Regions from separate parts of the Streptomyces sp. NPDC003284 genome, predicted to be linked through region 1. Evidence: riboswitches for the same ligand, from Rfam matches in the RefSeq annotation. Region 1 holds a riboswitch; the other holds the start of a gene.
The links. A riboswitch is a leader RNA that binds a small molecule or an ion and turns the genes downstream of it on or off. The one in region 1 is predicted to bind cobalamin.
Positions count from the first base shown of each region.

Region 2: linked by a shared signal. The riboswitch ahead of ACWDYF_RS17120 (CoA-acylating methylmalonate-semialdehyde dehydrogenase) and the one ahead of ACWDYF_RS33335 (cobalamin biosynthesis protein) in region 1 are both predicted to bind cobalamin.

Region 1 is NZ_JBSFSI010000025.1:48,947-56,177, reverse strand. Features, by position in the region: gene cobN (cobaltochelatase subunit CobN) at 1-868, opposite strand, end outside; gene ACWDYF_RS33340 (cobyric acid synthase) at 865-2,385, opposite strand; gene ACWDYF_RS33335 (cobalamin biosynthesis protein) at 2,382-3,356, opposite strand; cobalamin riboswitch at 3,457-3,597, opposite strand; gene ACWDYF_RS33330 (DUF397 domain-containing protein) at 3,725-3,976, shown strand; gene ACWDYF_RS33325 (hypothetical protein) at 4,247-4,711, opposite strand; gene ACWDYF_RS33320 (helix-turn-helix domain-containing protein) at 4,758-5,615, opposite strand; gene ACWDYF_RS33315 (hypothetical protein) at 5,861-6,082, opposite strand; gene ACWDYF_RS33310 (inorganic phosphate transporter) at 6,129-7,231, opposite strand, start outside.
Region 2 is NZ_JBSFSI010000007.1:81,500-88,730, forward strand. Features, by position in the region: gene mmsB (3-hydroxyisobutyrate dehydrogenase) at 1-789, opposite strand, end outside; gene ACWDYF_RS17110 (enoyl-CoA hydratase/isomerase family protein) at 786-1,862, opposite strand; gene ACWDYF_RS17115 (acyl-CoA dehydrogenase family protein) at 1,859-3,007, opposite strand; gene ACWDYF_RS17120 (CoA-acylating methylmalonate-semialdehyde dehydrogenase) at 3,014-4,537, opposite strand; cobalamin riboswitch at 4,781-4,978, opposite strand; gene ACWDYF_RS17125 (DUF4430 domain-containing protein) at 5,089-5,622, opposite strand; cobalamin riboswitch at 5,759-5,829, opposite strand; gene ACWDYF_RS17130 (hypothetical protein) at 5,901-6,314, opposite strand; gene ACWDYF_RS17135 (AfsR/SARP family transcriptional regulator) at 6,438-7,231, opposite strand, start outside.

The DNA of each region.
Region 1 (7,231 bases):
AGAACGGGACGGTGATCAGCCGTCCGTCGAACTCGGGGATGGCGACCTGCATCGCCGCGTCCATGGGGGACAGGGCCGCGTCGGAGGCGTCCCAGGCGGCGCGCGAGGAGGTCAGGCACAGCCCCTGGAGCACCGGGACGTCCAGGTCGGCGAGGGCGCCGATGTCCCACGCCTCGTCGTCGCCGCCCGCCGACGCCTGCGAGGCGTGGGTGCCCCCGGCCGCCAGGACGGTGGCCACCAGGGCGTCGGTCCGCCCGAGGATCTCGAACAGGCCGGGGTCCGCGCCGCGCAGCGAACCGCAGTACACCGGAAGCGCGTTGGCGCCGTGCGCCTCGATCGCCTCGCACAGGGTGTCCACGAAGGCGGTGTTGCCGCTCAGCTCGTGCGCGCGGTAGAAGAGCACACCGACCGTGGGGCGGCCCGGCACGTGAGGACGCTCCCCGCGCACCCCGAACTCCGGCATCCGGCGCGGCTCCTCGAAGCCCTCGCCGGTCAGCAGCACCGTGTCGGACAGGAACCGGGCCAGCTCGGCGAGGTTGGCCGGGCCGCCCTCCACCAGGTAGCGCAGCGCCTCGGCGACCACACCGGCGGGCACCGACGACTCGGCCATCAGCTCCGCGTCCGGCACGCTCTCGCCGCCCAGCAGCACGGTCGGCACACCGGACGCCTTCAGCGCGGCGAGCCCGTCCTCCCAGGCCCGCTTGCCGCCCAGCAGCCGCACCACGGCGAGGTCCGCGCCGTCCAGCAGCGCGGGCAGCTCACCGGTCACGTCCACCCGGGTCGGGTTGCCGATCCGGTAGGACGCCCCGCAGGCGCGGGCCGCCAGCAGATCGGTGTCGGCGGTGGACAACAACAACACTGTGCTCATGCGGGCGCTCCCGGTGGAATGAAAGGCAGTCCTTGCGGCGCGCCGGACTCGATGAGCCGCCACAGCGCGTCCGTGTCCGCGTGCTGTTCGATCAGGTCGCCGAGCCGGTCGAGCTGCTCCTCGCGCAGCGCGGCGAACGACGTGGTGGGCGAGGGCACGAAACGGCGGCCCGCGGCGGCGGCGACCACCCGCAGGAAGGCCCGGCGGAAGCCGTCCGACTCCAGCGAGCCGTGCCAGTGCGTGCCCCAGACCGAGCCGGCCCGGCAGCCGTCCAGGAACGGTTCGCCGCCGGTGACGTCGGCGACGCCGTGATGGATCTCGTAGCCCTCGACCCGCTCGCCCAGGGCCGTGCCCTCGGGCCGGGCGAGGGTCTTGTCCGGGGCGAACCGGACGCGTACGGGCAGCAGTCCGAGCCCGTCGACCCGGCCGCGACGGCTCTCGACGTCGTCCTCGATGTGCTCGCCGAGGAGCTGGAAGCCGCCGCAGACACCGAGGACGGGCCGCCCCTCGGCGGCCCGGCGCCGCAGGGCGTCCGCGAGGCCCCGCTCGCGCAGCCAGTCCAGCGCCCGCACGGTGCCGCGGGTGCCCGGGACCACGACGAGATCGGCGTCGGCCAGTTCCTCGGGCCGGTCCACGAACCGCACGACGACGCCCGGTTCGGCGGCCAGCGCGTCCACGTCGGTGAAGTTGGACATCAGCGGGACGGCGCAGACGGCGACCCGCAGCACGTCCTCGCCGACCGGCGGCGCCACGGCGGACTCCCGTACGGCACCGCGCAGCGACACCCGCAGTCCGTCCTCCTCGTCGATGCCGAGCCCGTGCCGGAAGGGCAGCACCCCGTAGGTGTGCCGCCCGGTGAGCCCGTGCAGCATGCCGATGCCGGGTTCGAGCAGCGAGACGTCGCCGCGGAACTTGTTGACGAGGAAACCGGCGACCAGTTCCTGGTCCTCGGGGGAGAGCAGGGCCACGGTGCCGAAGAAGGAGGCGAAGACGCCGCCGCGGTCGATGTCGCCGACGACGACCACCGGCAGCCGCGCGCCGCGCGCGATGCCCATGTTGACGATGTCGGTGCGGCGCAGATTGATCTCGGCCGGACTGCCCGCGCCCTCGCAGATCACCGCGTCGTAGGAGCCGCGCAGTTCGGCCAGGCAGTCCAGCACCGTGCCCAGCAGCCGCTGCTGGCGCCCGCCGTGGTAGCCGCGCGCGCTCATCTCGCCCACCGGCCTGCCCAGCAGCACCACTTGGCTGCTCTGCTCGCCGCCCGGCTTGAGCAGCACCGGGTTCATCAGCGCGGTCGGCTCGATCCGGCACGCCTGCGCCTGCATGGCCTGCGCCCGGCCGATCTCGGCGCCCTCGCGGGTGACGAACGAGTTGAGGGACATGTTCTGCGCCTTGAACGGCGCGACCTTGACGCCCTGGCGCGCCAGCCACCGGCAGATCCCGGCGGTGACGACGCTCTTCCCGGCGTCGGAGGTGGTCCCGGCGACGAGCAGCCCGCCGCCCCGGCCACCGCTCATGACGTACGTCCCTTCGTCCGACGGCCGCGACGGCCGCACAGGAGCCTCACGGCGGCGCATGTGCCGAGCGCGAGCCAGCTCACGCGCCGTGAGAGCCGTACGGCCCGGTCGATGTCACCGGCCTGCACCGCGCGCCCCGCCGCGCCGTTCAGTACCGGCCGGTGCTCCACGCGCCCGGCGTACGACAGCGTGCCGCCGAGGCGGACGCCGAGCGCGCCCGCGAACGAGGCTTCCACCGGCCCGGCGTTGGGGCTCGGGTGCCGTCCGGCGTCCGCGCGCCAGGCGCGCACGGCGCCGCGCGGATCGCCGCCCGCCGCGGTGGCCAGGACGGCGGTCAGCCGGGCGCCCGGCCAGCCCGCCAGGTCGTCCAGGCGGGCGGAGGCCCAGCCGAAGCGCCGGTGGCGGGGCGACTTGTGGCCGACCATGGCGTCCAGGGTGTTGACGGCACGGAAGCCGAGCAGGCCGGGCACGCCCGCGACGGCGCCCCAGACGAGGGCGCCGACCACGGCGTCGGAGGTGTTCTCGGCGACCGACTCGACGACCGCGCGGGCGATCTGGGCGGCGTCCAGCGCCTGCGGGTCGCGCCCGCACAGATGCGGCAGCCGCGCCCGCGCGGCCTCGATGTCGCCGGACTCCAGGGCCTGTCCGACGGCGCGGGCCTCGCGGGCCAGCGAGGTGCCGCCGACCACGGCCCAGGTGGCGGCGCCGGTCAGCAGGACGGAGGCGGTGTACGGGAAGCGGGGGGCGCGGGCGGCGCGGGCGGCGGCGGCCCCCAGCGCGACGGCGCCGCCGGCGCACACGGCGGTGTGCAGCGCGCCCCAGCCACGGTGGTCGTGCCACAGCACACGTTCGACGGCGCCCGCGGCCCGCCCGAACACGGCGACCGGATGCCCGCGGCGCGGGTCGCCGAGGAGCAGGTCACCGAGGAGGCCGGCGGCGGCGCCGTACGCGAAGACGCGATCGGCACCCATCGGGTCAGCCGGCCGCGGGGTCGGTCAGGGAATCGCTGATGAACCTCGGTCGGCAGCCGCGCATGGCGATGGTCCTCACTCAGGGTGTCCGCGCCCTGGTTCGACGTGACCGGCGGCGAGAGTTCCTGGCTTCCGGGGATGTTCCTCCCCGGTGACAGTGGCGGGACCGCGCCGGATTCGCACCGGCTTCCTCTTCTGCCGCCGTACATGGCCCCGGAAGTCCACCACGGCCCCGGAACAGCCGTCAACTTGCCGTTGACCTGCGGCGGGGTGGTGTGCCGAGGCTCATATCCCCGATCCGGGCCCGCGGACTTGAAACGGCTCCTTCTGGCCTCTTTCCCGGCGGCGAAGCTGGGAAGACTCCTGTCATGAACATCCATGGGGGCTGGAGGAGGCGGGCGTTGGCAGGCAGGGAGCCGACAGGGCGCGCCTGGGTCAGGAGCAGCTACTCGGCGAGCGGCGGAGAGTGCGTGGAGGCAGCTTGGGAGCAGGGCCGTGTGCTCGTGGGCGACTCGAAGCGGCCGGTGGACGGCGCGAGCGGGCCCGTGCTCGCCTTTCGCCGTACGGCGTGGTGTGGTTTTCTGGCGGGGCTGGTGAACCCGGAAGCGGGCGGCTCGTGATCGCCCCGGGGGGGGCGGGAGGTGCACCTATGCGGGACCGAGCTGACGGAACGGCGTCGGCGGTGGGAAACCGCGACGGAACCATGGAGAACCGGACGTCCGCGGCGCTCCCGCTGATCCTCTTCTCCTCGGCCACGGGGATCCTCGCGGTGGGGGCCGGCGCGTTGGCGGCGCTGCTGGTACCGGACGGCGCGGCGCGCGGCGTTGTCTGGCTGCTGGTCACCGCGCTGGTGGCCGCCGGCGGCGGACTGTGGTGGGGGCTCACCCCGCTCACGGAGCGGCTGAGGGTCCTGAACCGGGCCCTTGAGACGGTTCAGCCCCGGGGCGAGCCCCCTCGCTGACCCCGCCGGGCACGGCGGCACCGGAGCGCCGACGCAGCGCTCTGCCCACGGTGGCGCCGAGCGCTGTGAGGACCGCCGCGCCGACCGCCCCGGTGACAGTGGTAGTCAGCGGGGTGGCCGCCGCGAACGGAACGGCGGGAGTGACCCGGGTGGCCACGGCGATGCTCAGCAGGAGGACGCTCGCGCACGCCGTGGCCACCAGCATGCGGGCGGACAGCAGCCGGATCTCGTTGGAGACCCGGGCGTTCTCCAGCTCGATCAGCCGCTGAAGCCACTCGGGCTGCTTGATCGCCTCGACCTTGACGGTGTTGTCGTCGAGTGGAGCAGCGTTCTCCGGCTCGGCGCCCCCCGTACGCAGGCGCTGCCACCACGTTCGTATTCCGAAGACCGCCATGGTCCTCCCACCCCGTTCCCGCCCGGGTCGTCGTCCCGTCCCGGGGTCAGCTGTTGTCCAGGCTCCCTCTGACCGCGCCGAGCAGGTCGGTCATCCGGTCGCCCTCGTACGCGATGGCGCTGATCTCCTCGAAGCACTCCTGGTAGCGGGCCATCAGGGCCAGATCATCGCGGCTCGACAAGCCGCCTCCTGGTCCCTCCACGTAGAGCAGGTCGTCGTCGTCGCGGAAGCTGAGCAGGATGAACGGCGTCGCGACGCTGAAGTGCGCCCCGGCGGAGAACGGCAGCACCCGCAGATTGGTGCGCGGGTGCTCCGTGAGGGACAGCAGATGATCGATCTGCCGTCGCATCACGGCGGGTCCGCCGACCTGCCGCCGCACGGCCGCCTCGTCCAGGACGATGTCGATCCGGGGACCGTCGCTCCCGTCGAAGAACCGCTCCTGCCGGGAGAGCCGGAGGTCCACCTGCTGGCGCAGCAGCGACTCGGGGCCCAGCGCCGACAGCAGCGCCGTGGCGTAGTCCTCCGTCTGCACGAGCCCCGGCAGGATGGTCGGGTTGTACATGCGGATCGTGTCCGCCGACCCCTCGTACCCCAGGTACAAGGCGTACTGGGGCGACACCACGTCGCTGTACTGCGCCCACCATGACTGTCCTTTCGAGCCGCGTGCCGCGTCCTCCAGCTCCGCGACCAGACCGGCGTCCGTGACCTCGTACAGCTGGAGCAGGGCCCGCAGGTCCGTGACCCCGAGACTGACCGTCCCGGCCTCGATCCTGATCAGTTTGGAGAGCGACCATTCGAGGGCCTTCGTTGCGTCCCGCTGGGTCAACCCGGCGTTCTCGCGTGCCTTGCGCAGTTCGATTCGCAGCCTGCGTCGGTTGAGGCTCGGATCGATGTCTCTTGGCATGGTGCTCCCTGCCACATGTCGGCGTTGACTTGTCGGGCTGCCACCATCGAACAGTTAACTACCCACTAGAGTAGGTGGCTTAGAGCTCGGCGACCAGCCTCTGGCAGTATGACATGTGTCCTTTCGGTGAGGTCACGAAGAGGGGTCGAAGGCAGCAAAAACCCCCGTAAGCGTCATAGAACGACTCACGGGGGTCGATGCGGATGGTGCGGCCGGGGCCTGAGTGGCCGCAGGGCTTCCTGTGGTCAGCCCAGGATCAGGGAGATTCCGTAGGCGACAGCCGCCGCACACAGCGCGAAGCACGCATAGGCACCGGCGGTGGCGGCGACGGCCGACTCGCCGCGGGTCGACGCGGCCTCGCGGCGGGACAGGCCCGCGATGCCGAGGGTGAACAGGGCCACCAGGCCGACGGTGGCCACGAGACTGACGCCGAAGACGGAGCCGAGCGCCGCCCAGTCGATCTTCATGTCGGAGCTGCTTTCTTGATTCTCGGGAGCCGGGTGGGGCGCGCGGTCAGACGGCCGCGGCGGGTGGGGTGGCCGCCGCCGGGGCCGCGACCGGGCTCGGGTCGAGGACGGGGACGGGCGCCGGGGCGGGGATGGTGGCCATCAGGCCGTCGGCCGCCGGTGCGTCCGTCAGGGGCGCCGCCGGTGCCGCGGCCGGGGGCGGGGCCACCGCGGCGATCGCCTGGGTCACCACACCGGCCGGTTCCCCGGCGGCGGGCCCGGTCGCGTTGACGTTGGTGTGGTCGACGACCTGACGGCGGGAGATCTTCCAGATCGCGAAGCTCGCGGCCACCAGGAACACGGCGACCAGCGTGGTGCCCCAGTCGCCCAGGCCGGTGACGGCCTCGGCGCCCGCGCCGACCACCGCGGCGGCCGGCAGCGTCAGCACCCAGGCGACGGCCATGCGGCCCGCGGTGGACCAGCGGACCACACCGCCCTTGCGGCCCAGGCCCGCACCCATCACCGAGCCGGAGACGACATGCGTGGTGGAGAGCGAGAAGCCCAGGTGGGAGGAGGCCAGGATGGCCGCGGCCGAGCTGGTCTGGGCGGCGAAGCCCTGCTGCGGCTGGAGATCGGTCAGGCCCGTGCCCATGGTGCGGATGATGCGCCAGCCGCCGATGTAGGTGCCGAGCGCGATGGCCAGCCCCGCGGAGAGGATCACCCAGGTGGGAGGGTTGGCGCCGGGGGAGACGGCGCCACCGGCGATCAGGGCGAGGGTGATGATGCCCATCGTCTTCTGCGCGTCGTTGGTGCCGTGCGCCAGCGAGACCAGGCCCGCGGAGGCGATCTGCCCGGCCCGGTGGCCCTTCTCGGCGGCCTTGCCGTCCGTCTTCGCGCCGATCCTGTACGACAGCCGGGTCGCGACCACCGCGGCGACGCCCGCGACGACCGGCGCGGCGACCGCCGGGATCATGACCTTGGTGACCAGGACGTCGCCGTGCACGGCACCGACGCCGGCCGAGGCGATGGTGGCGCCGATCAGACCGCCCAGCAGGGCGTGCGAGGAACTGGACGGGAGTCCGACCAGCCAGGTCAGCAGATTCCAGAGGATCGCGCCGACCAGGGCGGCGAAGATGACCTCGGGACGGATGCCGGTCTCGTCGACGAGAC
Region 2 (7,231 bases), on a different contig from region 1:
GCCCAGTCCGGTGTCCACCCCGCTGTCGCGGGCGGCCCGCGCGGCGAGTCCGAGGTCCTTGGCCATGAGGGAGGCGGCGAAGCCCGGCCGGTAGTCGCGGTTGGCGGGGCTGCCCGGGACCGGGCCGGGGACCGGGCAGTTGACGCTGAGCGCCCAGCACTGCCCGGACGCCGTGGACGCCACGTCGTAGAGGGCCTGGTGGGACAGGCCCAGGCGCTCGCCGAGCACGAACGCCTCGCTGACGGCGATCATGGAGACGCCGAGGATCATGTTGTTGCAGATCTTGGCCGCCTGCCCGGCTCCCGCGCCGCCGCAGTGGACGGCCTTCTTGCCCATGGCCTCCAGCAGCGGCCGGGCCTCGGCGAACTCCGCCTCGCCGCCGCCCGCCATGAAGGTGAGCGTGCCGGCCTCGGCGCCGACCACCCCGCCGGAGACGGGGGCGTCCAGCGACCGCATCCCGGCGGCGGCGGCCCGCTCGTGGGCCGTACGGGCGTCGGTGACGTCGATGGTGGAGCAGTCGACGAAGAGGGTGCCGGGCCGGGCCGCCGCCAGGACGGTGCCGTACAGGCCGAGGACGTGCCGTCCGGCGGGCAGCATGGAGACGACGACGTCGGCGTCCGCGACCGCCGAGGCGGCGTCGGCGGCGGGCTCGACACCCGCGCGGACGGCGCTCTCCAGGGCCTCGGGCACCAGGTCGTGGCCCCGTACGCGATGCCCGGCCCTGACCAGGTTGGCGGCCATGGGCGCGCCCATGTGCCCGAGTCCGATGAACGCGACGGTCAGGCTCACCAGGCCACCTCCACGGTGCTGTCGGATCCGGCGAGCCCCAGTTCGCGGTCGCCGAGCGGGGCGAAGAAGCGGTCCACGTCGGCCGCGCTGACCTCGGCGAGGGTGCCGGGCGACCAGCGGGGCCTGCGGTCCTTGTCGATGACCTGGGCGCGGACGCCCTCGACCAGGTCGGGGGCGGCGAGCGCGGCGCAGGAGACGCGGTACTCCTGGTCGAGGACCGCCTCCAGCGGGCCCAGGTGCCGGGCGCGGCGCAGCGCGGCGAGGGTGACCTTCAGCGCGGTGGGCGACTTGGTGAGCAGGGTCTCGGCCGCCTCCTTCGCGGCGGGCTCGCCGCGGCCGAGGAGGCGGTCCACGATCTCCTCCACGGTGTCGGCCGCGTAGCAGGCGTCGATCCACTCCCGCTGCCCGGCGAGTGCGCCCGGCGGCGGCGACTGCACATGCCGGGCGAGCGCGTCGTGCACGGACAGCACGGCGAGGTCGGCGGTGAAGGCGCCGAGCGCGGCGGCGGGCACATGGTGGTCGGCGAGCCCGCACAGCAGGGCGTCCCCGGCGCCGGTCTGCGCGCCGGTCAGCGCCAGATGGGTGCCCAGTTCGCCCGGGGCGAGGCCGAGCAGATAGGTGCCGCCGACATCGGGGACGAAGCCGATGCCGGTCTCGGGCATGGCGACGCGCGCGCGTTCGGTGACGACGCGGACGCTGCCGTGGGCGGAGACGCCGACGCCGCCGCCCATCACGATGCCGTCCATGACGGCGACGTACGGCTTGGGGTAGCGGGCGATCCGGGCATTGAGGCGGTACTCGTCGCGCCAGAACGCGGCCGCCGCGGTGCCGTCGCCGGTCTTGGCGTCGTCGTGGATGGCCCGGATGTCGCCGCCCGCGCACAGGCCGCGCTCGCCCGCGCCGCTGATGACGACGGTGGCCACCGCCGGGTCGTGCTCCCAGGCGGTCAGGGCCGCGTCGATGCGGCGGACCATCTCGTGGGTGAGGGCGTTGAGGGCCCGGGGCCGGTTGAGGACGATGTGGGCGGCCCGGCCGTCGGTGCGCAGGAGGACGGGGTCCTCGGTGCCGGTCACCGGAACGCCTCCGTCAGGCCGCGGGCCACGATGACGCGCATGATCTCGTTGGTTCCTTCCAGGATCTGGTGGACGCGCAGGTCACGGACGATCTTCTCGATGCCGTACTCGCTGAGGTAGCCGTAGCCGCCGTGCAGTTGGAGCGCGCGGTCGGCGACCGTGTACCCGGTGTCGGTGGCGAACCGCTTGGCCATCGCGCACAGGTACGGCGCCTGCGGGTCGCCCGCGTCCAGGGCGCGGGCGGCCTGCTGCACCAGGGCGCGGGCGGCGGCGAGTTCGGTCGCCATGTCGGCCAGCCGGAAGCGCAGCGCCTGCGCGTCGAGCAGCCGCTGCCCGAACGCCTCCCGGTCGGCGAGGTGGGCGAGGCTGCGGTCCAGGGCGCTGCGGGCGCCGCCGAGCGAGCAGGCGGCGATGCCGAGCCGGCCGCCGTTGAGGCCGTTCATGGCGATGCGGAAGCCGTCGCCCTCGCGGCCCAGCAGCCGGTCGGCGGGCAGCCGTACGCCGTCCAGGATCACCTGGCGGGTGGGCTGGGCGTTCCAGCCCATCTTGCGTTCGTTCGGGCCGAAGCCCACTCCGGCGTCGTCCTTGTCGACGACGAAGGCGGAGACGCCGTCCGCTCCGGTGCCGCCGGTGCGGGCCATCACGATGTACAGCTGGGAGGCGCCCGCGCCGGAGATGAACTGCTTGACGCCGTCGAGCACATAGGTGTCGCCGTCGCGGACGGCCCGGCTGGTGAGGGCCGCCGCGTCGGAGCCCGCGCCGGGTTCGGTCAGGCAGTAGCTGGCCAGGTCGTCCATGGCGCACAGCCGGGGCAGCCACCGCTCGCGCTGGGCCGGGTCGCCGTAGCGGTCGATCATCCAGGCGACCATGTTGTGGATGGAGAGGTATCCGGCGATGGCGGGGCAGCCGGAGGCGAGGGTCTCGAAGACGAGGACGCCGTCGGCCCGGCCGAGGCCGGAGCCGCCGGACTCCTCGCGGACGTAGACGCCGCCGAGGCCCAGCCCGGCCGCCTTGCGCAGGACGTCGACCGGGAAGTGCTTGTCGCGGTCCCAGTCCAGGGCGTGCGGTGCCAGGTGGTCCTGGGCGAAGTCGAGGGTGGTCTCCACGAGGGCCTGCTGGTCCTCGGTGAGCAGGGTGTGGGTCATGGTCGCTCAGCCCATCGTGGGAATGGTGAAGCTCGCGCCCTCGCGCAGCCCGGCGGGCCAGCGGGACGTGACGGTCTTGGTACGGGTGTAGAAGCGGACGGCGTCCGGCCCGTGCTGGTTGAGGTCGCCGAAGCCGGACCGCTTCCAGCCGCCGAAGGTGTGGTAGGCGACCGGGACCGGGATGGGCACGTTGACGCCGACCATGCCGGTGTTCACCCGGCGGGTGAAGTCGCGGGCGGTGTCTCCGTCCCGGGTGAAGATGGCCACGCCGTTGCCGAAGGCGTGCTCGCTGGGCAGGCGCAGCGCCTCCTCGTAGTCGGCCGCGCGGACCACGGACAGGACGGGACCGAAGATCTCCTCCTGGTGGATGCGCATGTCGGGGGTGACCCGGTCGAAGAGGGAGGCCCCGGCGAAGAAGCCGTTCTCGTGCCCGGGGAGCACGAAGTCGCGCCCGTCCACGACGAGTTCGGCGCCCTCCTCCACCCCGAGGTCGACATAGGACCGTACGCGCTCCACCGCGTCCCGGGCGACCAGCGGGCCGAAGTCGGCCTCGGGGTCGTCGCTGCGGCCGATGCGCAGGGTGCCGATGCGCTCCTTGAGCCGGGCGACCAGGGCGTCGGCGGTCTCCTCGCCGACCGGCACGGCGACCGAGATGGCCATGCAGCGCTCGCCCGCCGAGCCGTACCCGGCACCGACCAGCGCCTCCACGGCCTGGTCGAGGTCGGCGTCCGGCATCACGATCATGTGGTTCTTGGCGCCGCCGAAGCACTGGGCGCGCTTGCCGTGGGCGGCGGCGGTGGCGTAGACGTGCGCGGCGACCGGGGTGGAGCCGACGAAGCCGAGGGCGGCGACGCGGGGATCCTCCAGCAGGGTGTCGACGGCTTCCCGCGCGCCGTTGACGACATTGAGGACGCCCGGCGGCAGGCCCGCCTCCAAGAAGAGTTCGGCGAGCCGCAGCGGCACCGAGGGTGCCCGCTCGGACGGCTTGAGGACATAGGCGTTTCCGCAGGCCAGGGCGGGGGCGGCCTTCCAGAGCGGGATCATGGCGGGGAAGTTGAACGGGGTGATGCCGGCGACCACGCCGAGCGGCGAGCGCAGCGAGTGCACATCGATGCCGGTGCCCGCGTTGTCGGTGAACTCGCCCTTGAGCAGGTGCGGGATCCCGGCGGCGAACTCGACGACCTCCAGGCCGCGCTGGAGGTCGCCGTGCGCGTCGGCGACGGTCTTGCCGTGCTCGGCGGAGAGCAGCCGGGCCAGGTCGTCCTTCTCCTGCTCGACGAGCTGGAGGAAGCGCAGCATGACCCGGGCGCGGCGCTGCGGGTTCCACTCGCCCCAGGCGCGCTGCGCCTCGGCGGCGACGGTGACCGCCGCCTCGGTCTCGGCCCGGTCCGCCAGCGGTACCCGGGCCTGGACCTCTCCGGTGTTGGGGTCGTACACGTCGCCCTGGGCCCCCGAGGTGCCCGGGACGTTCTCGCCGCCGATGAAGTGGGTCAGTTCCCGTACACCGGCGGGGTGGTTCGGACGGATCATGGGTGCCTGCTCTCGTCAGGTGGGGGTGATCCAGGACGGCGCGCGCGACCGGCGCACGGCCCGCTCATGGACGCGGGCGTGCGCGAGGGCGGTCGGCGCGGAACGCTGAGGACGCCGGACCGTCAGGCCGTCGGGCCGGGGCGGGTGAGGCCGGTGGCGGAATGCGGGGAACCCCCGCGGCGCAGCTCGCCGGGATCGTGGAAACGCACCGGTGCCATGCGTGTCAGCTCCATCCTCGTGGACCACACGGAACATCCCACGGCCGGTATCCTGACTCCCGGATCAGCGCGCGCCGTCCGCCTTCCCGACATCCAGCTCGTCAGTGGCGTCCTGCTCGACGGCGTACTCCCCGGTCACAGTGGCGGGACCGTGCCGGAATCACACCGGCTTCCCTGCACCGCGGGCCTACGTCCCCAGAATATAGTTGGACGTCCTAGTAAATCCAGTGCCACGGCTGGAGCCGTACCGGATTCCCGTCGGAGCGGGGCCCTGCCGGGGCGCCGGCCGGCCGGAGGAGCGTGCTCCCCCGGCCGCCGGGCGGCGGGCAGCCGTCAGAAGGCCGTCCAGGTGAACGCCACCGTGTCCCCGGCGTTCAGCCGGAACTGGCAGCCGCCCACCGGGGTGGGCGTGCCGTTGACGGAGATGTTCCAGTACGCCGAGCCGCCGCCGCTGACGTTCTTGATGCTGTCGACCGCGTAGTCGTCGAACGACGCGTACCAGGCGCCGTCCCAGCCGAAGTGCCGCTTGCGGGCGGCGTCGTCGAGGGCGGCGGTGGGCGTCGGCACGGCGGAGGGGTGGGCGCTCCCGTTCGTCCCGTCGCATCTGTGCGTACCGCCCGTCGCCGTGGTGACGTCGTGGCCGCGCGTCCAGACCTTCCCGTGGAACAGCGGCCCGTCGGGGCCCTGCACGGTCAGCGTCACCCTGACCGGGGTGTTCGTGCCGTGCACGGCGTGCGTGCCCGGTGCGCCGTGGGCCTGGGCGGTGGCCGGCGCGGCGGCCAGGGCCACGCCGAGGGCGACGGAGGCGATGAGCGTACGGCGCAGGGAGGTACGGGAGACGGCTGAGGTGCCGGAGGTGTGTCGCACGGCGGGAGCCTTCCTGGTGTGGGCGGCCCGCAGCCCCGTCGCCGAGCGGACGGAGCGGGCACCGCCGCCGCCTCGGGCGAGACTCTCGGCTTCGCGCTGCAGACCATGACAGGGGAAGCGGTTCACGGCGCGCCCCGGGTGTCCCGACTCGCGGCCCACCGGCCGCACACGGTTGCAGGTCAGCGCCGGAATCCCACCGGCTTCCCCCAGGCACGCGCCCTATGCGGTTGTCGTACACACGGTCCGTCCGCCGAACGCGCGGGCGAACCGCCGTCATCCTAGGGCCGGTCGAGCCCGGCCGGGGGGCGTTTGCCCACTCCTCGTCCGGGCGGGTCGAACGCGTACAGCTCCAGGATGTCCGGCAGCGGGGCCACCCCCGGGCCACCGGCCCGCACCCAGCCGACGATGTCCTCCGTGGCCTCCGGGTCATTGACCAGCCCCAGCCAGACCGGCCGTGCCCCGGCCGCCCGGCCCGCGGCCGACGGCTGCACGACGACCACATTGGCCTGGTCGCACACGTCCAGGCACGCGGAGATCCGCACCGGCACCCCGGCCCGCAGCCGCGCGGTCTGCGCCGCGTGGTCGACTCCGGTCACCTTGGGCGTACCGCAGCAGCAGTCCCGGCAGACCACGACCCGGCACGGCACGGGCACGGGAACCGAAACCGGCTCCGGCTCCGGCTCCGGCCGCACGGACGACGACCGTGCGCGCGGTATGCCGCCGGACGGGTCCTCGGACACCGCGGTACCTCCCTGATCGGCCGACCGTCGCTCACGCCGGGACCGAGTATGCCTGTTCCCCCGGGGCACGAGCCCTCACCGCAGCTCTTCCAGACGGTCCCGTACTTCCTGGGTGTCGTGGCCGCCCATCAGTTCGCGCAGCACGAGGACGCGTTCCAGTGCCTCGACGGCCTCGGGTGAGCGGCCTGCCGCCACCAGGACATCGGCACAGAGCCACAGGAGCTTGGCCTCGTCGTGCCAGTGTTCGAGGTCACACAGAATTCCGCAGGCCCGCCGGAGCAGCCGGAGCGCCTCCTCCCCCTCCGACCTGGAGAGGTGGATCTGGGCGAGCGTGTACAGGGCGTCCGCCCCGCACCTCCGGTCCGTCGTCCCCTCCGCGATGCGCAGCGCCTCACCACAGGCGCGGAGCCCTTCGTCGTACTCCCCGCGGTCGCGGTGGAGGGTACCGATGCCGTTCAGCGCCGCCGCTTCCCCGCTGCGGTCGCCCAGCGCCCGGTACAGCTCCAGGGCTTGCCGGTGATGCTCCTCCGCCGCCGTCCCGTCCCCCTGTTTGCGCAACGTGAGCGCGAGCGTGTGCAGGGAATGCGCCAGACTCAGTCTGCCGGTCCCGGTGTCGTCCTCCTTGCTCAGCCGGACGGCCCGGAACAGATGGCCCGCCGCCCGCTCGAACTGCTCCTGCCGCCAGTAGGTCCCGGCCAGCATCCGGTGCACCATGGCGCACTGAGCGGGCTCGGCCACCTTCTCCGCCACCTCCCGCGCCAGTGTCAGCCCTCGCAACGCGTCGTCCAGGCGGCGGCGCGACCACTGATAGGTGACGAGAGCCATCGGCAGCAGCCAGACGTAGCGCTCCAGCCCTTTCCGGTGAGCCA